DNA from 3 places in the Pseudovibrio sp. Ad5 genome. Region 2 is predicted to be linked to each of the others. Evidence: riboswitches for the same ligand, from Rfam matches in the RefSeq annotation. Region 2 holds a riboswitch; each other region holds the start of a gene.

Region 1 (7,723 bases), on a different contig from region 2:
ATCCGGATGCTTTGTCATTCGGCTTGCGCTCCTAATTTGGTGGCTTGGTTGGCCAGTTTACCAATAGCTTGCGTCACAAACGGCAGACCACAAATGGTGTATTTGTCTTCAACCATGACGCGGCCACTGTTGCCGAGTGTTCGCTTCAATGCCGGGTGAGCGAGGAGTTCAAAAGCCAGTGCTGGTTTATCTGAGAACTGAGTGCCCTCAACAAGCAACTGTGGGTCTTCGAGGATCAGCAGCTCCAGAGGCAGTTTACTTGTGCCCTTCAAGCCCAGATTATTGGCAATATTCTGCAGGCCTGCCGTTGTGATCAACTCATTGACGAGGCTACCATCTCCCGCCGTGTACCCATTGGCGTAGTAGACCCCTGCCCGTGCCTGTTCATCTGGCTGGACGTCGATTAACTGTTGGATTTCGGAGGTGAACTGCTGTGCAAGCGCTTCAGCTTGTTGTTCACGTCCCAATACCTTACCGAGACGTCGTAGCTCTTTGGCGATGTCTGAGATCGTGCGAACGGGCGGCACTTGAACCACCGTTATTCCGAGACCGCGCAGCATCTGGACTGTGGTTTGGTTTGTGTATGTCCCTGCGATCACCAGATCAGGGTTCATCAGATAGATTTCTTCCGCCCCGCCGAAGTTGACCGGATAGGCCTTTGCCTCTTTACTCATGACGGAGAGCGTTGGGTCAGATGCTAATTTGGAGACTGATACAAGTTGTTCTTTGCCCGCAAGTAGCATGGAAAACTGGTCGGTGCACAGGTTCATGGAGACAACTCGCCGGGGTGCCTCCGCCTCGCTCTGGTCCGCTCGTACAACAGCAGGACTGATTGCCAGAGCCATCAGAAACGCCATTTGCATGATCTTTTTGATCTTATTTCGCATTTCGACCTTTTGAAAGGCGTACAGACATTGGAAGGCAGCCCGAGCAGAGCCTTCCCCTGCAAGATGCCGCTCAGCTTTCACCGAGCGGCATACTTAATCAGAAACTGGCAGTAAGACCAGCGTAAACGGAAAGACCCGGTGTCTGATAGTCTTTGATCCGCTCATAATCCTGATCCAGCAAGTTTTCACCGCGGACGTGGAACGTCAGATTCTCAGTGTACTGATAAGCAGCTTTGGCATTGACCAGAACGAAGTCGTCGAGCTCACCGTCATCTTCGATACCGGAGACGTAACTGGTATTGAGGTTGAGGGTCAGCACATCAACGGGCTTGTAAGTTGCCCCGACATTCACATCATGCAGCGGTACACGGCGCAGACGTTTTTTGTCTGGTCCAACAGCCCATGTGTAAGTGTAGGCAGCATTGAAGCTCAGATTGTCGAGAACATCCCAGTTAGCAGACAGCTCCGCACCTTGGCTGCGGGACATGCCGTTGATCTGTACGTATTTATTGGTTGTACGGTCATATCTAATCAAATCTTCAGTCATGATCTGAAAATAGGTTCCTGAAAGTCTAAGTTTATCACCCAACAGATTCTGATCGATACCCAGGTCAAAACTCATGGCAGTTTCAGGTTCAAAATTTGGGTTCCCATATTTTACGTCATACAACTCATAAGATGATGGCGCTCGAAAACCATTCCCGAGGCTTGAATGGATACGCGTATCTTCAAGCAACTGATAGGAAATGGTTCCACGACCAGACCAATAAGCACCGAAATGAGAATGGTAATCCAAGCGAGAAGACACCGAGAGGCTTAGGTCATCTGATGGCTCAACCATTGCTTCAACAAAGCCACCAAAGATACGGCTACTACCATACTCAGTATAGTCTTCATGCATCCAATCGCCACCAAAATTCAAAGTAATTTCGTCTGTCGCTTCAAAGGTATTGAGAACGTCAAACTTGTAACGATCACCTGAGTACTTTTTGGAGAACCCGCCAAAGTATTGGCGCTTTGTATGAATGACCTGAAACGAAGCATCAGTTGTTACTCGATCATCAAACCAAGCAACATCTGCACCAAATTTTCCCATGTACTGATGAAAATCCTGCTCATCACGCCCATCTGGATCAGATCCCCCATCAAACTCGCTGTGACCATCCGTACCGCGTGCAACAAAATATAGGTTCAGAGCCTCTGTGACATCGACTGAACCTTTTGCAGAAAAGGTCAGGTTCTCATAACCGTCCTCATCTGCTGTGTCACTTTTTGGAGTTTGCGCGCTAAACCCATCAGTATGGTAGCGCTGCACATTTACTGCGATATCTGCTGTTTCAGTCGCCGCTTGAAATCCATAGGACGCGTTGACGGTTCCGTAGCTGCCGCCCTCGATGGCCGCATTATGCTTCACGGTGCCCGGCGCAGCGCGTTTGGTGATGATATTGATAACACCCCCCACCGCTTGGCCACCATATAATGCACTGTGCGAGCCTTTTAAGATTTCAATACGCTCAACATCATTAAGTAGGACATGCTCAAGGCGAGCTTCAACTTGCGTACCAGACGGGTCAGCAATATCGACACCATCCAGCAAAATCTTCGTGTAATAACCACTCATTCCACGAATGCGCAAAGCACTTGTTTTACCCGCTCCGCCGTTTTGCGAGAACGAGATACCCGGCAACTTTGTCAGGTATTCAGAGACAAACATAGCGCCGTCGTTCTTTAGGTCTTCTTCGGTCACGACATGTGTTGTGGAGCCGACTTTGCCGGCTTCGGTTTCCGTTCTGTTGGCGATGACGATGATGTCATCAAGCTCTGTCTCGTTTGCGGATGAGATAAGAGTTGAGCTGAAGAGCGCTGAAAGGGCTACGCCGGACTTGAGGGTAGCTGCGATCCAAGATGTGTTACGCACGAGTTTGGTCCATCATTCACAGCATCCATGTCGGATGCCATGCTGTTGATTGCATTGTGCGCCTTTGAAGAAACTTGGTTCTAACCCGTTGAAACAAAGTCAGATTCATCACCACTCAGACGCACTGTGAATGTCACCTGAACGGAATACCGCCCCTTAGCACGCCCCGTACCGTGGGTGAGTGACTGCATCTGGCAGGTCTCCTGGCTTGCGCGTCCTTATTGTTGCTCCGCCTTCCCAACACCGCTTTAAACAGCTGCATCAGTGGCATGTGTGAGCAACAACTCTACGCTTACAGTTGCGGGGGCAGCCACGGCTTTTCCAAATGGACCGTGTTCCCTTTTCATTTTTATCTGATCGACAAAAATACCAAATGCCCGGCTATTGATCAGATTTCAGGGGCTTCCGTCAACTGGCTGAGCGAGGAACTTGATAAAATTCGACCAATTGCCAGCTAAACTCACAGAATTTGCTGGAGAGAGCACATCTCCATATCTTGCGGTGCGACCACTTAAGGCCGCACCTGCTAGGGATGCTTAGGCGGCATCGCTACCTTCTCGTTTGCTTAGCTCATGAAAATCAAAGCACAGCCGAGAATGACGAGGAGTGCGCCGATCCATGCTCCAATGGCAGGGAACTCTTTGGTTTGCCACCATAAAACAGGTAGCATCATGGCTGGTGTGGTTGCTGACAAGGTAGAAACAATGCCAACTTCGCCACCGCTGAGTGCATAGAGGATCAGCGTCATACCGATCCCCATGCCCAGCATGCCGGACAAGGAGGCCAGTGCGACGATCTCTTTGTTGATTGGGTTCGCCAATCTGAATGGACGGCCCGGCAGGTAAAACAACACCAGCAAACCAAAGGCTGCAATGGTGCAGCGCATAAGAGAAATCGCAACAGGATCTGCTCCACTTTCCATAACGGGGCGAATGATGATTGACCCTACTGATTGGGAAAGTGCGGCCAACGTGCCAAAGAGGATACCAATGGCAACAGGACCTCTAATCGCCTCCCATTTATGGAGCTGGTCTTTGCGCTTTCCAAACGCAATGGAGAGAATAACGCCCACTAAAACGAATAAGATACCAACAAGCGCCTGAAATGACAGTTCCTCTGACAGAAACAACCAACCGAGAAGCGCTGAGATGGGTGCGTTCATGGAAAACAGGATGGCTGTGCGGCGCGGTCCCATACGGTTGAGCGTGAGGAACAGCAATGTGTCCCCCATGAAGATGCCGACAAAGCCAGAGAGAAAGATGAGAGAAGCGTGGCTTGAATCAACCGTATTCCATGTGCCTGTTGCAATGACATAGATACCCAGAAACACCACAACAAACCACATACGCACACAGTTGAAGCCAATGGCTCCAAGGTGTGCTGCAGGTTTTGCTGAAATGAGACCACCAATAGCCCAGGTGGCAGCGGCACCGAGCGCGGCAACTTCAAATAAAAACATGGGGTGACCTAACCGACGAAACTACGGCACGACGCAGTTTGTTTATAAAAGCCAACCAGCTCTACTGCTCTTGGATTTGCCGCGCAAGCGCAGTCTGGTGAATTTTAGAACAGACCAACAGCTATTCAGGCAATAATATTTCACATCTCAGCAAAAACACAGATGAGCACCGTTAACTAAGTTAGTTTCAAGTGCCCTACCTCAATCTTGAACTTTGCAGGTGCATTCGGTAGAGATTCTACGTAGAGATTACATTGCTGTTCCTGCCTGATTTGCGTTTTTGACGCTCTCTCCGGCTCATTTGATTACACGTTCTAATCTGGAGATTTTCCATGAAAGATATTGAAATTGCCCGCGCAGCAGACATGAAACCCATTGCGCGCATCGCTCAAAATCTGAAGATCCCGGAGGACGCTCTTGAACCTTATGGCCGGTTTAAAGCCAAGGTTAATCTGGATGAGATGCCTGAGCTGAGCAGTAATCCATATGGAAAACTCATACTTGTCACAGCAGTCTCTCCAACTCCGGCTGGGGAAGGCAAAACCACGACAACCGTAGGACTTGGTGATGCTCTCAACCGCATTGGGTTAAAAACAACCATCTGTCTGCGCGAACCTTCTCTTGGCCCGTGCTTTGGCATGAAGGGTGGAGCTGCAGGTGGCGGTTACGCGCAGGTGGTGCCTATGGAGGATATCAATCTCCATTTTACAGGTGATCTGCATGCAATCACCGCTGCGCATAACCTGCTTTCTGCAATGATCGACAACCACATCTATTGGGGCAATGCAGAGAATATTGACCAGCGCCGGATTGTCTGGCGCCGGGTAGTCGATATCAATGACCGATCATTGCGCTCCGTTACCACTGGTCTTGGCGGTGTAAGCAATGGGTTCCCGAGTGAATCTGGCTTTGACATTACCGTGGCTTCTGAAGTGATGGCCGTGCTTTGCCTTGCTGAAAATCTACAGGATCTTCAGAACCGTTTGGGTCGCCTGTTGATTGGGTATCGTAAAGACAAGACACCCGTTTACTGCCGGGATATCAAAGCTGATGGTGCGATGACTGCGCTGCTTAAAGATGCCTTTCGCCCCAATCTGGTTCAAACGCTTGAGAACAATCCTGCCTTTATTCATGGCGGCCCGTTTGCCAACATCGCGCATGGCTGTAACTCGGTGATTGCGACGAAAACAGCACTGCGCCTTTCTGATTATGTGGTGACAGAAGCAGGCTTTGGTGCCGACCTTGGAGCAGAAAAGTTCTTCAACATCAAATGCCGTCAAGCTGGTTTGACACCGAATGCCGTTGTTGTTGTAGCCACTGTTCGTGCACTCAAGATGCATGGCGGTGTTGCCAAGAATGATCTGACAGTGGAGAACATCCCCGCGCTTGAAAAAGGCATGAGCAATCTGGAGCGACACGTCAAAAACTGTCAACGCTATGGCGTTCCTGTGATTGTGGCTATCAATCGGTACGGCCCTGATACAGATCAGGAAATTGACGTGATCCTGTCACGGATGGAGAAGCTTGGCGTAAAGGCCGTGCCCTGCACACATTGGGCCAATGGCTCAGCAGGCACTGAAGAGCTGGCGACTTCTGTCTCCGAAATTCTCCAGACGACACAGTCAGACTTCAAACATCTTTATGAAGATGATCTGGCCCTTTGGAAGAAAATTCGCAGGATTTGTAAAAAAGTCTACGGCGCCTCCAAAGTCACCTGCGAGCCGGCTGTCAAAGATCAACTCAAATCCTATGAGGAACAGGGGTACGGTCATCTCTCGGTTTGCATGGCCAAGACGCCTTATTCCTTCTCGACCGATCCGGCTTTGCTTGGGGCACCATCTGACTACAGCATCCATGTGCGTGCGGTTCGACTTTCCGCAGGGGCTGGATTTATTGTTGCACTGACTGGCGATATTATGGTGATGCCGGGCCTGCCGCGCCACCCGGCAGCAGAGACCATCGGGCTTGATGAAAACAGCCAGATTGAAGGCTTGTTCTAGTCTACATCAGACCGGTGTGGGCCGCGGCGAAAGCGGTCCAGATACACTGTCGACTGTAAGTCATCGCGATCATAATCCCGGTAATGCCCGAACTTGAAGTATTGGGTTTTACCGGCAAACTCATCATTACCAATGTAACCAGTAACGCGTGCGATGAACCTGTTGTTGGCCCAAATCTCGATGATCCCCTGCCCAACACGGCTTCCTTTGACGCGATAACGCATATCAACCCATCCGGTTGTTGGATCCGGCAGTACCGGGTCATCTGAGAGTTCGATCTGAATACCTGGATAATCTGAGTAGGTTTGTGGGTCCGCCAGAAATGGGAACTTGGAGGTATCCTGTGCTTCAATCGCTTTTTTCAGCTCAGGAATTGAAAGGCCACTGCCAAGGAACTCGTCTGAGGTGCGGCTTGCATCATTTCTGTTGCGAAAACCTTGCCGATCCAAACTCAGCATTTGCTGTAGCTCCTGCGAGAACCCCTTAAAGTCTTGCTGATAGCTGCCTTCTGCCTGCGCAACCAGTTTGCGAATGTCATTATGCTGGACAGTGATGTGAAAAACGCCGTTGTCAAACCGTTGCGCCAGAAATGGGCTGCCGCCAGAGTCTTCCTTCCATTGACCAATGACCCAGCGGGTCGATCCGGCAGGCCAGACGGTTCCATCAATTTTAAAGCTGAATGAGTACCAAACCTCATCGCCAAAATTACAACGTTTTTGACGGGCCTCCCAAAGTTCATTTTTCAGGTTTCCCTCTGCGTCCAACTCATCATCGCCGAACACTGTGATCGCCAGCGAGTGTCCACCATCGCGCACAACATCGCTTTCAATCTGGAAGTTTTCTGGCTTGTTCATGCGGTGAATATCCCAGTCGCTTGCACTTGGGTATTCATCAAAGTCATCAATCATGACGGCACACCTTGACTGACGCATTTCATTGATGTGAACACCTCCGTCCTGTTGGGGTGTCACGATGACATCAGTTTTGTCAGAGGGTTCGTCTTTTGGAGTTAGGTCGTCGGCAACTGAGAGCTGAGGACTCACCAACAGGCATAGACCTGCAAGCACAGGGATGAGCAGACCGTATCTTCTGAAAGTATCGCGTAGATCTGAATCCGGCATCTTTTCTCCCAAAGGCACGGTGCTGGATTGATTGCAGATCACGCCAATCTAGAGAAGATTTATTGCTGCACACCCAAGAGACTTTCGGGATTTTTCATAGGATTTGAAGAAAAGCTTCAGGAAACAGGCCCATAGATGATGTCTTCAGCCTCTTCCAAGGTCATATCAATGATCTTTTGAGCGAGCGAAAAGGGGAAGCCTGCGCGGATCAAACTGCTAAGCTCTTTATCCCGCCGCTCTTCTTTAGGTTTTGTCCGCCACGGCCCAAGGCGCCTGCGTTTGGCATAGGCAATCGCTGCACGTTGGTCGTCATGGTTTTCATCGTCAAAAGCTGTCTG
Region 2 (7,723 bases):
TTCAAGTTTTCAAGCGAGGAGAGGATCTCATGCCAAAGTTCGGACTGTCTCTTAAACTGCAAGTCCCACCATTGCAGCTCAACCAACCTCAGCAACAGGCTGCTACCAACCACCAAGCCAACAAACCAGGAGGTTTGGCGGGTAAGCAGGACGCTGTTGCGCAGCAAGTGAAAGACTTGCCTGCACCAGTATTCCGCCCGGCAGCAAACCCACCAAACTTCGAAGCAGCAAAGAATAGTGGCTGGGGGTCAGAGAACAATGGTTGGCGGACCCTCAATATTGAGAGCCAGGACAGCTTCATCCACACCAAGCGCATTGATCCGAACGCAAAAGGTGAGTTTGCGGGTGACAAAATCCATTTAAGCATCGAGCCTAGTCAGGTACCACAAGCCTTTGATGCCATTAACACACTTCTCTTTTCGGAAGACTCTCCGGTCGATAAATGGAAAGTAACCGACATGACACGCGTGACAGAAGGCTCACGCGTACAAGTCGGTGCTCAATTTACTCTTTACCTGCGCCCAAGTGCTGAAGATTCCCAGTACACGGCGCAAGATTTGAAGAATGATAAATCCTTTGTCGAAACCATCGAGCAGAAACTCTCTCATGCAGGTATCCAACCTGGTGAACGACCAGCGTCAGACGTTGCTCCACACCATTGGGACTTTGCCAGCTATCGCAACGAAATTCGAAGCGACCGCGAAGGCGGTGCTGCGCAGACAGAAGCTTTGCGGCGTGAACCTGTCTTCGAGCTGCTAACCATCTAGTAAAACAACAAAAAAAGGCCCGCAAAATGCGGGCCTTAATTCTTTCAAGCAAGCTAAACTTAGCGAGTAAGTGGCTTGTACTTGATGCGGCTTGGGTCTGCAGCGTGTGCACCCAGGCGGCGAACCTTGTCTTTTTCGTAGTCTTCAAAGTTACCTTCAAACCACTCAACGTGGCTATCACCTTCAAAGGCCAGCATGTGCGTTGCAAGACGGTCAAGGAACATACGATCGTGCGAGATAACCACGGCACAACCAGCATAGTTCTCAAGCGCATCTTCCAGAGCTGCAAGTGTTTCGGTGTCAAGATCGTTGGTCGGCTCATCGAGCAGAAGAACGTTTGCGCCTGACTTCAAAACCTTAGCAAGATGCACGCGGTTACGCTGACCACCGGAAAGATCACCAACTTTCGCCTGCTGTCCAGCACCCTTGAAGTTGAAGGAGGAGCAGTAAGCGCGTGAGTTGATCTCTTTCTTATCAAGATAGATCACTTCAGCACCTTCGGAAATCTCTTCCCAAACGGTCTTGCTGTCATCCAGTTTATCACGGGACTGATCCACATAACCAAGGTGCACGCGGTCACTGACTACCACTTCACCGCTGTCAGGTTTTTCCTGACCGGACAACATCTTGAAGAGTGTTGACTTACCAGCACCGTTTGGACCGATGATACCAACAATACCACCACGTGGCAGTTTGAAGGTCAGATCATCAATCAACAGACGATCGCCAAAGCCTTTGGAAACGCCTTGAACGTCGATAACATTGTTACCCAGACGCTCACCAACAGGGATCAGGATCTGCTCAATTGAAGGCATACGCTCTTCTTGAGCAGTCAACAGCGCATCATAAGCATTGATACGCGCTTTTGACTTGGTCTGACGGCCCTTCGGCGTCATGCCCATCCATTCCTGCTCACGCTTGATAGCGCGGGAACGAGCCATGTTCTCACGGCCTTCCTGCTCCATGCGCTTAGTTTTCTGACCAAGGTAAGTGGAGTAGTTGCCTTCATAAGGAATGCCCTGACCGCGGTCGAGTTCCAGAATCCAGCCAGTCACGTTGTCAAGGAAGTAGCGATCGTGGGTAATGATCAGCACTGAACCCTTAAACTCACGCAGATGGCGTTCCAGCCAGTGCACGGTCTCAGCGTCAAGGTGGTTGGTTGGTTCGTCAAGCAGCATCAGGTCAGGCTCGGACAAGAGCAGCTGACACAACGCGATACGGCGACGCTCACCACCAGAAAGGTTATTTACAGGAGAGTCGGATGGAGGGCAGCGAAGCGCTTCCATTGCCATCTCAACCTGGCTTTCCAGATTCCACAGATCTTGCGCATCAATGATGTCCTGCAGCTGAGCACCTTCATCGGCTGTCTCATCTGAGTAGTTCATCATCAGTTCGTTATAACGATCCAGAAGTGCCTGCTTGTGCGCAACGCCTTCCATCACGTTTTCAAGGACGGTCTTGTCCTCATTCAGCTTTGGTTCCTGCGGCAGGTAGCCAACCTTGGCACCTTCTGCAGCCCATGCCTCACCGGTGTACTCTTTATCAAGACCAGCCATGATCTTCAAAAGAGTAGACTTACCTGCACCGTTTGGACCAAGGATACCGATTTTCGCATCCGGGTAGAAAGACAGGTGAATATTGTCGAGTACTTTTTTTGCACCGTAGGCCTTGGAGACCCCGTGCATGTGATAGATGAACTGGCGCGCCATGGACTGCCTGCATCTCCTGATCTGTGTAAACAATGAAATCTCTGGAGAGCACTCATAGTGGAAGCAGCGCCAAGGGGCAATCCATAACACTTCAGCGATGATCAAATCCGTCGCTTTTTCTCCTCAAACGGAGAATTTCACGACAACACCTGGTCACTTCCACGCAAGAAAAAGGGCAGCAGGTTTACACTGCCGCCCCAATAACAAACAAACTCGTGAAAACTTACGCAAGCTTCAACTGCGGAACCACTGTCAGGTTCCGAACAATCGCATTGTCTTCAACGGCCTTGAGCCCCTTCACAGCAATGAAGGTGACCAATGGCTCACACGCAACAATTGCCAGATAAGACAGAGCAAACTGCGCCCATGCCGTAAACGGCGTAGCAACGTCCCCAATCATCAACCAGAAGCCAACCATGCCGGTCACGCCAGCATAATACATCGCATCCAACTTCAGAATCTGCGCAAAGCTCACACGCTTGGTCAGTTCCTTGGAAAACAGCTCACGGCCACTCAGGTAGTGAACGGCAATCAGCGGCAACATCAAAGACAGGCTGTTGACGCCAAGGTGGTACATGTCCTGCGGATCAAAAGCGAGCGCCTGAAACAGCAAGCCAATGGCAAACCCAAGCAGAACAGGGGTAAACCCGAGCGTCAGATACATCGCCATCGCACCAACGAAGTGAAGTTCTGATGCTCCAACAGACATATGGAAGCTCTGCATGAAAATGGAGAAGAAAACCGCAGCCAATAGCGTTTTCAGTGGTGTGAATGGCTCTTTCAGGAATTCGGAGATCTGCTCTTTGCAGCCCCAGACAATAACGCCAACGGCCCCTGCATTGGCAGCAATAACCTTGGCGGCGGAAACGTAACCCGGTTCAATATGCATTTAATATGCTCCTCTTCGCACCCTCCGTGCGGTCATGAGTTTATGTCGTGTCGGGCAGGTTTCCTGGCTTATGGCTTTTGCGTCCTCCGCCTTCCCAGAGATCATCTCCAGTGGCTTTTATGAAGAAGGCACCACGTAACAGTTGCGGGGGCAGCTGCGGTTCGGGCCCATCTTTGGTCATCCCTACCGCATTCCCTTTTCATCCAAGAAGCTTGGCTTCTACAGAACCCAACAGCGGGAATATCCTAAATTACAAGAGAAGACACAACTAGAAATAAGAGGTAGTTGGAATAAGCAACAATCAGAGGGATGCAACGGCCTTCGTAACCCGCCAGAGCTGCAGGCAAAAAAAGAGGCGTGTACCCGTTGGTACACGCCTTTAAGAAAGTTGACACTCCCCCATCCGAGTGCCAGCCGAAGCTGTATTTAGAAATATCAGAGTGCCCCACCTCTTCATTGATCTTCATCAAAATAAATAAAATTACCTCAGAAACATCGGATATTATTCAACATTACAAAAGCACTCAGATTTTCAATCGATTAAAACTAGAATAGATCAAATATATCTCGTGCATCTTGCAACGAAAGTCTCAGTATTTTCTATTAGTTCTTGCTATAAGTTCTCTCCGAAGGTGCCTGCCACGAATATTTCCTTAGCCAATGCTCCTCAGGAGAAATCACAAAGCTCCAGGAGTTCTGCTGCTCTCCAGAATCATCAGGAGTTGAATCCGGTGTCTGAATGGAAGCATTTTGGCTGGCAGAAATCTGGATTTTAAGCACCCCCTCACCTTTTCCAGCAAGCTTCAGCAAGCCAAGATCACTGTGAGATCGTCCAAGAAAAATCTGGGGTGCTGTTCCTATCCTCTCCCAGATAGTTCGGGCAAGATCTGTTGAAGACATCGGCGCTACGTGGGGAGTAACCTCGATAACCCGAAATCTCGGAAGTCCATAATTCAACTCCGCCATTGTGCGGTCTACTTCATGATCTCCAAAGCTTAAAACCCAAATCTGAAAGTGATGCTCTTTTAAAAAGCCCACCAGCTCTTTCAGAGGCTGAAAAGCGAACTCTCTATACGTTGCGCCAACAGCCTTCGGCCCGTGTAATGACAGATGAGCACGTACACTCTCAGAATAAACAGCAAAGCTTCCAAAACTGTCGCCAGCTTCAGGTGGCGTCACTTCATTGTCTGCGCCAGCCAGCGCGTCACTCCATAAAGCCCCATCGCCAACCAAAACAGCAACACGGTCATCGAGTTTCACATATTCAGGGCTCCCAGCCCGAGCCATACGCTCAATGCTTTCTACGATACCATGGCGTGCTGTGGTTGAGCTCCAACTCGGCAAGATGTTATCTCGCTCACCACCAGTTGGCTGCAAAACCGAAACCGCTGAGTATAAAAACAAGCTGGACCACTGCATCGTTCAAGACCACCTGAAAGTTGTTTCAGCAAGATGGTGAACTACAATGCACATCAATTGCCCATAAAAAATGAACTAAATGCTCTCGTGAAAAGAGAAGAGAATCATAATTGACAGCCCGTCCCTCTTTCCTCTCAACTTGAAGATAAATACGAGTATTCACGTATATAAAGAATTTCACTCAACGAAACATTTACTTACAATTTTCATAAATTTGCTTTGGACGTGTCAGATAAACGTCATATGCACCGCACTTTTCGATACTTTTTAGAATTAAACCCGGTTCATCCCTAGAATTCTTAATAAATGCGCAATAATTTCAAACAATTATGCCGAGGAATTTCCTGGGGTACCCAAATGCATTTTCGAGCCCTCTTACTTCCTGTATTGCTCCTTTTCGTTTTAATTGGTTTATCGATACACTTCATGTCAGCGTCATCGTATGCGTCGATTTTCGATCCTGCGACAGGTGGCCTGCACAATCAGCTCAATCAAGCTGAACTGCTCACTCAGCAGCAGAACCTATGGACCATATTGTCTGTTGGATTGTTCGCGCTTGGTGTTCTTGGAATACTTATTGTCTATTCCAGCCTGTTTATTCAGGAGCGTATGCGGGCGACGCGTTTTTTCAACCGTGCCCTTCTCCTCATCATCATCAGTTCAGCAGCATGCCTGCTCATCGACACAACGCTGAACTTGCCTGATGTAACGGCACAATTGATCCTCTGGCAGTCTCAAGTGGAATTCAGACCACAGGGGGACATCCACGCCGCTGCAATCCACGCAGCAATGGCAGCGATGATCGCAGTTCTGGCTTATCTGCCTCTATCCCATCAGCTGACACTGCGTGCGACGATCATTCTCGCACTCTCAATCGGCGGGGTCATCTACCCTGCCTACCTGAAGGGTGTCCAAGGGTTATTGCTTCATCCGATTAGCCAAAACACCGTGCTGTCAGTTGGTTTCGAGCAGATTGGCGGCGGTACCGTTGTCACATTGCTCGCAACCTTCGTAGCCTTTTCCGGCATGTTAGTGACCGGACTAAGAAACTCACCAGCGTTACCTGAGTACATTCTGCGCAACACACAAAACTACAATGTGCTGCAGATCAAAGCAGGCGCGGCGCTGATGGCCGTTGGCGGCATTGGCTTTTCTGTTGGTAACACAAGCATTTACTCAGGAGAGTTGGGCAGCGCGATCTTCAACGTTCTTGTCGCAACCGGTGTCTCGGTACTATTGGGAGTCGCCCTCGGCTTCTTCGCACCGCGCAAGGTCATGTACCCAACCATTTTGCTGAGCATGATCGGCGGCTTGTCCTCCGTTCTCGGAAACGCCCAGCATCTGACGGTTGCAGGCGTCGTTCTTATTGCTCTGACGGCCTCAGCTGCTTCTATAGCAGTCGCGCGCATTATCTACGCAAGGTCAAAGACCCACAAGGTCATCATTTACTACACCAGCCTTGGCATTGGCTCTCTGATTGGCCTTTTCGGCTTCACAACCGCACTACCAGCAGACCATGCGCTGGCTGGGTTCAGTCTGGATAACCTTATACTTCAGGCAGTTGGAGCTTTACTGACCATCCTTTGGGCCTTCTTGTCAGGTCTATTCCTGTTTACGGCCTTCAAATTTGCAAAGCAGTTCCGCCAAGCCGACGAAATTGATCTGAATGAAACGCCGATTGTCAGCACCATCAGCCAGATGGAGAACCTGATCGGCAAGTTGGTTTGGCATGACGCCAAGCTGGATGAGCGCTTGCCGGTACGGGACAGTGACCCACAAGAACGCCTCGCTTCGCTCTTCAACACGTTCCTCGACAAGCTTCAGAGCGACGAGAAACGGCGGAAAATCAGCGAAACATCAAACAGTAAGCAGCAGGAAGAACTCAGCAAACTCGCCACATTTGCAGAAGGTGCGTTCGAAGGTCTGGCCATCTCGACAGACGGCATTATCGTGGAATGTAACCACGTGCTCTACGAGCTACTGGACTATCAGGCAGGTGAGATGCGTGGGACCAGTTTACTGTCTCATGTCGCACCAGACTTTCGCGAAAAAGCGCGTGAGAGCATTCTGGCCAATGAGCCAACTCCGAACGAAGTCATGCTTTTAAGCAAGTCTGGCGAGCGTATTCCGATTGAAGTTCGTGGTCGCTTGATGGAAGTGGCAGACGAGAACCTTCGTGTCTCAGCTGTACGTGATATGCGTAAGCAGAAAGAAGACGAAGCGCGCATTCTCCATCTCGCTCAGCATGACATGTTGACCGGCCTGCCGAACCGAACTTACTTCCGCGAGCGCTTCCAAAAAGCAATCGAAAACCAGGCAAACGCAGAACAAACGATCTCCGCAGTCATGCTGCTGGATCTGGATCGCTTCAAAGATATCAATGATTTATATGGTCACCCAATCGGTGACAAGCTCATTCAGACAGTAGCTCGCCGCCTCAATGCATGCGTCACCCATCACGACACAGTCGCCCGTCTCGGCGGGGATGAGTTTGCGATCATTCAGGTCAATCTGAAGACAACGGCTGAAGTCGGTCTGCTGACCAACAAAATACTAGAGGTCCTGTCAAAGCCGATCCATGTTGGCAACAACATCACGGTCAGAACGAGCGCCAGCATTGGCATCGCGCTGATTCCAGACCATGGGACGGACCCGGATGAGCTGATGTCCAAGGCGGATATAGCGCTTTATGAAGCTAAAGAAGCTGGCCGAAACACCTTCGCATTCTTCGAAGACAAGATGGAAGAGGCCATCCTGCTGAGAAGAACAATGGAAGGCGACCTGCGTAACGCATTGGAAAATGAAGAACTTCAGCTCCACTTCCAACCTCAGGCACGCTCTGACACCCGTTCCATTGTCGGCTTCGAGGCGCTTCTGCGTTGGAACCATCCGGAGAAGGGCCAGATTGGACCGAACAACTTCATCCCGGTTGCGGAGGA
Region 3 (7,723 bases), on a different contig from region 2:
GCCGCCAGAGGATTGGCATCATCAGGCTCATCAAGATCGCAAATCGCAGCAACGGCAGCGTCAAACAAATGTATGAGTTGTGGGAACGCATCGCGAAAAAAGCCGGAAATTCTGAGGGTTACGTCAACGCGAGGGCGTTGAAGCTCGGAAAGCGGAACAATTTCAAAACCTGTCACGCGGCCAGAGGTGTCTTCCCAGACCGGACGAGCCCCAATCAAGGCCAGCGCCTGTGCGATATCATCCCCGCCGGTGCGCATATTTGCGGTTCCCCAGCAGCTCATGGCGATGCTTTGCAGCCACTCGCCGTGCTCCTGAAAGTGCCGCATAATCAACGCGCTAGCGCTTCTCTCACCAAGCTTCCAGGCGACCTTTGTAGGAACGGAGCGAACGTCAACAGAATAAAAGTTACGCCCGGTCGGCAGCACATCAGGGCGACCACGCGACGGCGCACCCGATGGTCCGGGGGGGACAAACCGTCCGGCCAAGGAGGATAACACCCCGTCCACCTCAGCAGCGCCAGAGGCATCTACTGAGCGCGCAATCTCTTGCTCCAACGCCTCCAACACGGCACAAGTCGCTGTAAACACAGCCGGAACCACCCGCTCACCTGAGACATACGCCAGCGCCAGCGCTTCCAGCCGCTCAGCCGTATCCCCGCAGCTGCGCCACGGCGCGTCAACAAGCTCCTGCAAAAGCACAGGCCGTTCACCAGCCCACGCCTGCTCAAAGGCACAATCCAGTGGATCAAACTCCACCAGATTCAAATCCTCAGCAAGTGCGCGTAACAAACTGTTCTCGTGAGGTTTTTCACCACGCGGCACGCGCAGCAAAGCCACCAGCAACTCGGCCCGTTGCTCTCCTGTTGGTGACTGCCCCAGAATGTGCAACCCATCGCGGATTTGTAACTCTTTCAGGTCACACAAGTAGGCATCGAGCCGCGCCAAACGTGTGTCCTCATCCATCTGCGATGTAAGACCGATATCCTTGTCCATACCTTCACGCGCAGCAACGCCAAGTATCTCTTTTCCAAGCGCTTTCAGGCGGCGGTGGTCCACTCCCGCTGCAATGTAATACTCATCCAGCAGCGCTTCCAGCTCCAGCGCAGAGCCGTGGCTCTCAGCGCGGGCCAGCGGAGGGGTAAGATGATCGATGATCACCGAGGATAACCGCCGTTTTGCCTGCGATCCCTCTCCAGGGTCGTTGACGATGAAAGGATAGATATTCGGTACAGGCCCAATCACGGCCTCAGGATAGCAAGCCTCTGATAAGGCTAATGCTTTTCCAGGGAGCCATTCCAGATTTCCGTGTTTGCCAAGGTGAATAAGTGCGTCCGCCTCAAAGCTGTCGCGCAGCCACATGTACCAGGCAAGGTAATGATGCGGCGGAACAAGCGCTGGATCGTGATAAGTCTCTTTAGGATCAATATTATAGCCGCGAGCAGGCTGAATACCGACAGTGACATTGCCATAAGTCTTCAGCGCCAGCTGGAAAGACCCGTCAACAATATGCGGATCGTCCTCTGGAGCCCCCCAACGTTCCTCAATCCCCTCACGCACAGCCAAAGGCAGCTGAGAAAACAACTGCTTATAACGAGCAAGCGCAAACACTTCCCCGCCTTTGCGTTGGTTTGCGTTCCTAAGGGAGTTGGTGGGGCCAGCCAGCAGGTCCTCTATCAACGCCTCAGAAGATTTCGGCGCATTCTCAGCAACCCCATAACCTTCTGTTTTCATGGCTAAAAGAAGGTGCGCGCAAGAGGCAGGCGTGTCCAGCCCAACCCCGTTTGCTATACGCCCATCCTTGTTAGGATAGTTTGCGAGCACTATGCCGACTTTGCGTTGATTTGCGTTTTTGTGTTTCAGCCGCGCCCAATTGGCTGCCAGCGCTGCCACAAACTCTATCCGGTCCGGTTTTGGTACAAAGCGAACAAGCGAACATTGGGTCCTGACATCACGCCCACCTTCTTCCTTAAACGAGATCGCCCGCGTCAAAAGACGGCCATCAATTTCAGGAAGCACCACATGCATGGCAAGGTCGCGCGGGGATAAGCCCTGATCACTCTCCGCCCACCCTTCTTCCGAGGAAGATGACAGAACGATCTGCAGAACACATGCACCTGGATTGTCCAACACCGTGCCGGAATGAACAGCACCTGCACTCGACAAAGCAAAGGCTGTGGCATTCAAAACCACGTCTGGCGGACACTGCTCAAATACGCTGGAAACAACACCAGCGCATTCCGCAGTTTTCAGGCTCGCCACATAAAGCACCAGCGGGTTTATCCCCTGTGCCTCAAGCGCATGGCATAATGCCTGCACTGGCTCAATTGCACCGCTCTGGTACAGCGCACGATAAAACACAACAGCAGCAACGGGACGGCTCGGATCTTTCCAACTGGCTCGCACATCCTCCAGAGTAGGAAGCGAATGCCCTTGCAGCACCAGCCCGGCCCGCGGCAACGCCATTGGCTCCGATGGCGCTTCGACAGGCAACTCAGCATTCTGCGCGGCATAAAGCAAAGCGTTAGAAAGGTTCTCCGCCCCGCCCTCAATCAGGTATCGCCACAACATCTGCGCAACAGACAAAGGCACAGTGGAACGCTTCGCCAGCTCTTCATCCCACTTGTCATCACCGGGCAACAGAACCAGCTTCACCCCGTCAGCGCGGGCAGCTGCTTCCAGCCGCTCAACGCCGTAACGCCAGTATTCAACACCGCCCAAAAGGCGCACCACAACAAGCTTGGAGGCCTGAATGGTCTGCTCAACATAAAGATCAACAGAGTACGGATGTGATAGCGCCAGAAAACTGGCAAGACGAAGAGAGTAGCCCTCATGCTGGGCATGCGCCGCCGCAAGCCCGGCAAGCTCTGTGTCTGCTGCACTTAAAAACACAACATCCGCAGGCGCCTGCTCAAGGTCGACGGCCTCTTCTCCATCATCCAATCGGCGTGATTGCCCGACAAGTACGTGCATCAGGCCTGAACCAACTCAAATTCACTCAGCGCAGCCTGCACACTGTGCTTGTCCAGCCCCGCAAGGCCGATCACAACAAGTTTGGAGTGGCTTTCACTGCCAGCCGCAAACCAGGCCTCCACACGCGGCCCAACCGCCTGCACCAGCACCGGCGCGGCCTTGCCCTCAACCACCACACTGCCCTTAATGCGCAACACACCAGAAACCTTCATGGCCGCTTCCACCTGTGCCTTCACCTCATCAATTGAAGCAAACCGGCGGGTTGGCAGTACAAAACTCTCAAAATCATCATGAGAATGATCGTGATGATGATGGTGGTCGTGGTCGTGGTCGTGGTCGTGGTCGTGGTCGTGAGCATGCTGCGCTTCATGGTGAGAAAGACGCAAGTCCATATCATCTTCGGCCCCGGCATCACGCCCAAGCAGAACATCCAGCGCCAGCTCGCCATGAGAGGCAGCCACAATCTCAACCCCATCACGCACCCGGCCACGGATCGTCTGCTTGACAGCCGCCAGCTCTGCCTCGCTCAAAAGGTCCGCTTTGGAAAGCACAACAAGGTCAGCACAGGTCAGCTGATCCGCAAAAAGCTCTTCCACCGGGCTTTCATGGTCCAGCGCATCATCCGCTGCCCGCTGTGCAGCAACAGCCTCTTCATCGCAGGCCACTTTGCCAGCAGCAACAGCCGGTGCATCTACCACGGTCACCACACTGTCAACGGTCACACGTGGCTTGACAGAAGGCCAGTTGAACGCCCGCACCAACGGCTGTGGCAGAGCAAGGCCAGAGGTTTCAATCACAACCACATCCGGCACCTGCTCGCGCTCCAGAAGCATCTCCATGGTCGGCAGAAAATCATCAGCTACCGTGCAGCAAATGCAGCCATTGGCCAGCTCCACCACTTCATCAGCAGAACAGTCCGGGTCAGCACAGCCATTCACCAGTGAGCCATCAAAACCCATCTCGCCGAACTCATTGACGATCAGCGCTATGCGCTTGTTCTGTGCCTTCATCAGCAGGTTACGCACCAGCGTTGTTTTTCCGGCCCCCAGAAAACCAGTGATAATGACAGCAGGGATTTTTTTAGAAGGTGCAGCAAAAGAAACAGTCATAGGGAAATCTCCGGTAAAACAGCAGGCTTCAGCTGCAAAGGCTGCCCAGCAGCCACAAACATCACAAAATGGCAGAGGTCGGCGATACGCTGGTTCAGGCGGCCAGCTTCATCTCGAAAGGCGCGGGCCATGGCGTTTTCAGGCACAATGCCCATGCCCACTTCATTGCCAACAAACACAACAGGGCACGGCAAAGAGCTAAGAACCGCCTCAAGCCGCTCAAGCTCCACGGTCCAGTCCCGCGACCCGTGCATAAGGTTGGAAAGCCAAAGCGTCAGACAATCAACGAGGATCGCACGATCGCTGCTGGCATGCGTTTCCAGCACGCGCACAAGCTCCAGCGGCTCCTCAACAGTGTCCCAAAGGTCGCCCCGCTGCATCTTATGATGCGCGATACGCTCCTCCATTTCACCGTCAAAGGCCTGGCCTGTCGCGATATAAGTCGGGCGTCGCCCGCTGCTTATAACCAGCTTTTCCGCATATGCGCTTTTCCCGGAACGAGCTCCACCCGTAACCAGGCAATGGCGAACACCAAGGTCGCCTCTCTGTTCAGCCATCTGGGTTAGCTGGTCAGCAAGCGCAAAGAAGCCGGGGCTTCAGTCAAAGAATATGAAAGTACAGCAACTGTCTCGCACGGAGACAGGAAAATATGCGTCATGAGCACCTCTCGCCGTCCACCCGACAGCAGTCCTATGTCAAATCATATCTCCAGCCGGTCTCCTGGCTTGCGGCTCAACCGACCATAGCCCCTTCCCAGCCCTTAAAAGGCCAGTGGGATTTTCGCTAAGGTCTCACCGCTCACAGTTGCGGGGGCAGCTGCGGCTTGTCTCCATAATATATGGAACCGCATTCCCGTTTAATCTTGTCATTCCAAAGCCTGAGCCGGAACAAAAAGAAACTGGAGTTCTGGCCTTAAGTGTGGGGCGCAATCAGCTCTCCTGTCAATTGTCTTTGTGAGGATTCCAACATCACCGGAAAATCAAACCCGCAAAATCCGCGGTTTTTGGAGATTTCTGGCTAACCCCCTTGGATATCTCAATAAAAAAATAGAGAAACTGTCCACAAATCGAAAAATACGCAAAAAACGACTTGGCAAACACAACATGCCTCTGTAAAAGCCTCCTCACGCAAACGGCGAGGCAAACTCGCAAGGGTGTCATGATCCCCGGTAGCTCAGTGGTAGAGCAAGCGGCTGTTAACCGCTTGGTCGCTGGTTCGAATCCGGCCCGGGGAGCCATCCTTTTTCGTTTGCAGCCATACGGCAAGATCATCGTGATCCCCGGTAGCTCAGTGGTAGAGCAAGCGGCTGTTAACCGCTTGGTCGCTGGTTCGAATCCGGCCCGGGGAGCCACTTCTTTTATCGATCGCCGCCAATGGCAACATAGTATGATCCCCGGTAGCTCAGTGGTAGAGCAAGCGGCTGTTAACCGCTTGGTCGCTGGTTCGAATCCGGCCCGGGGAGCCATACTTCTCTCTTTATCCTCCCCTTCTTCTTAAAACAGCTCTTCTCTTCACAAAACACGTGCGTGCGCGTCTATCCAGAAAACAAGAAAAATGATGGGTAGAAAACCATGTTCACGCGAAGCGAAGGTGCAGCACTATCAAGTGCCGCTGGCCGAAGACATAAAGTCCATTTGGGTAGAACTCTCTTCCGCACAAAAGCGGAGGCGTTCCATTTTGCGCTAAAACTCACCCTGATCCTGCACATGGCCACCCACTGACGCAGCTCTGGCTCCTTCAATTTTCAGGGAGTTCATAAGTTGGGAGAGCTGTGCATATCAGCAACGAGCTCAAATACCGCCTAATGGCCCTTGGCACCCATAAAAAATTGGCCGAAATGAAGCGCTGTTCTTTCAAAAGCTTAGCTCATGCGGAAAAATACTAGATTTTTTTGCCATATGCACAAACTGCGATCTACATCACAGTTCTATCCAAATCCTATAGCAAATCAACACAATGAAAATTTTACATAATAGCATTTAAATAACCTGAAAGTATAAATACGCGAAACATAATTTATATACAATTATTATGGCATAGATACTCTAAGTAAATGCGTATACCTCTAATATATCTAGTGCATATTATCATAATCACTACTAAGTGATGACTAGTGAAGTGCACATAATAAGGCGCCCCCTCTGGGAAAGTTGCTGCGTAAAAGTCAGGGAGCCATAAATGAGTAGTCTGTTGCCATCCTGCGGTCTGCCGCAAACCTTCAAGTTGCATCTCACAAGATCAGGGTTTCTTGCCGCCTGCATCGCTGCGCCACTCGCTTTGGCTGCGCCTTCGCACGCAGAAACGCCCCCCGCCTCCGCGCCTGCCACAACATCAGGCCCTCAGCTCATCGAAAAATCCGACAATGGCAACACCTACGCCATGCCAGAGGATTATCTGGCCGTCACCGTTGCTCCGCCCTCCAAAACTCCCTACGCCGATCCATTAGAGAGTGATTTGTCCATCTGGGTTGGTGAGGTGGAAATTGAGGGCCGCAAGACCCTGTGGGTCGAGTTGATCGATACCCACGGCGAGGTCATTTACAATTCCGAGGTCCAGCAAAACGAGACGCATCTGCTGCCAGATGGCAGAGCCATTGCCGTCACCGTGATGCAACCTGCCACTCACAACAAAGCACTGCAGTCTGCCAGCCTGAAGAAAGACCAGTCCCGCGTGCCAACTGATGAGCGCTTTGTCATCACCCGCAAGGAAGCTTTTGCCCCGGCGCTGGATACGCAGGTGAACCTGCTGGAAGTGCAGCCCGTCCCGAAGGAAGTCCATAACTCCTTCATGCTACGCGCAGGTGAGAACGGCGAGATCCTCTGGAAAGCCACCAAGGATGCCATCACCTGGCTGGAAAGCAGATCCTGACGAAGACTGGACTGCGCGCAAATCGATACTCTCTCAAATCGCATTTAGCGCACTCATTCGAAAGCCACGCACCCCGTGAGCAATTTTGTTCTCATGCGCAATTGCAAAGAGAATAATATCCTAGTCTGACGCACCCTTTGGCAGCCCATTTCTTGTTCTCGTGAGGTCAGCACAGTAGCGTGGTCTCAAAAGGGGTAAACACCCGCATTCTGATTTTTGGTCATACGAATTATTTGAGAGAAACTATGGATACGCGCGCCTCTGCCATCGAAGCCATCGGCAACACTCCACTTATTCGCCTCAAAGGCCCCTCCGAGCGAACCGGCTGTGAAATTCTCGGCAAAGCCGAGTTCATGAACCCGGGCCAGTCCGTCAAGGACCGCGCCGCGCTCTTCATCATCAATGACGCAGTCAAACGCGGCACGCTCAAGCCCGGCGGCATCATCGTGGAAGGCACGGCTGGCAACACCGGCATCGGCCTCGCGCTGGTTTTAAGAGCCCTGGGCTATCGCTCTGTGATCGTCATTCCGGAGACCCAGTCTCAGGAAAAGAAAGACATGCTGCGTATCGCAGGCGCCGAGCTGATCGAAGTTCCGGCTGTCCCCTATAAGAACCCGAACAATTACATCAAAGTCTCGCAGCGCGTTGCTGAAGAGCTGAACAGAGCCCACCCGCAAGGCGCCATCTGGGCCAACCAGTTTGATAACACCGCCAACCGTCAGGGCCACATTGAAACCACCGCTCAGGAGATTTGGCAGCAGACCGACGGCAAAGTGG

What was found. A riboswitch is a leader RNA that binds a small molecule or an ion and turns the genes downstream of it on or off. The one in region 2 is predicted to bind cobalamin.
Region 1: another riboswitch for cobalamin. It lies ahead of PsAD5_RS09220 (TonB-dependent receptor plug domain-containing protein); the one in region 2 lies ahead of PsAD5_RS23815 (energy-coupling factor ABC transporter permease).
Region 3: another riboswitch for cobalamin. It lies ahead of cobU (bifunctional adenosylcobinamide kinase/adenosylcobinamide-phosphate guanylyltransferase); the one in region 2 lies ahead of PsAD5_RS23815 (energy-coupling factor ABC transporter permease).

Annotation. Positions count from the first base shown of each region.
Region 1 covers NZ_LMCH01000015.1:92,376-100,098, reverse strand. The annotation lists gene PsAD5_RS09230 (FecCD family ABC transporter permease) at 1-18, opposite strand, end outside; gene PsAD5_RS09225 (ABC transporter substrate-binding protein) at 15-887, opposite strand; gene PsAD5_RS09220 (TonB-dependent receptor plug domain-containing protein) at 985-2,805, opposite strand; cobalamin riboswitch at 2,982-3,194, opposite strand; gene PsAD5_RS09215 (DMT family transporter) at 3,371-4,264, opposite strand; gene PsAD5_RS09210 (formate--tetrahydrofolate ligase) at 4,597-6,264, shown strand; gene PsAD5_RS09205 (heparin lyase I family protein) at 6,261-7,385, opposite strand; gene PsAD5_RS09200 (regulatory protein RecX) at 7,502-7,723, opposite strand, start outside.
Region 2 covers NZ_LMCH01000065.1:140,083-147,805, forward strand. The annotation lists gene PsAD5_RS23805 (hypothetical protein) at 30-767, shown strand; gene ettA (energy-dependent translational throttle protein EttA) at 827-2,476, opposite strand; gene PsAD5_RS23815 (energy-coupling factor ABC transporter permease) at 2,700-3,365, opposite strand; cobalamin riboswitch at 3,402-3,612, opposite strand; gene PsAD5_RS23825 (hypothetical protein) at 3,969-4,784, opposite strand; gene PsAD5_RS23830 (EAL domain-containing protein) at 5,211-7,723, shown strand, end outside.
Region 3 covers NZ_LMCH01000025.1:91,845-99,567, reverse strand. The annotation lists gene cobN (cobaltochelatase subunit CobN) at 1-2,969, opposite strand, end outside; gene cobW (cobalamin biosynthesis protein CobW) at 2,969-4,078, opposite strand; gene cobU (bifunctional adenosylcobinamide kinase/adenosylcobinamide-phosphate guanylyltransferase) at 4,075-4,635, opposite strand; cobalamin riboswitch at 4,772-4,980, opposite strand; tRNA gene PsAD5_RS12710 (tRNA-Asn) at 5,241-5,315, shown strand; tRNA gene PsAD5_RS12705 (tRNA-Asn) at 5,355-5,429, shown strand; tRNA gene PsAD5_RS12700 (tRNA-Asn) at 5,469-5,543, shown strand; gene PsAD5_RS12695 (hypothetical protein) at 6,257-6,946, shown strand; gene PsAD5_RS12690 (cysteine synthase A) at 7,192-7,723, shown strand, end outside.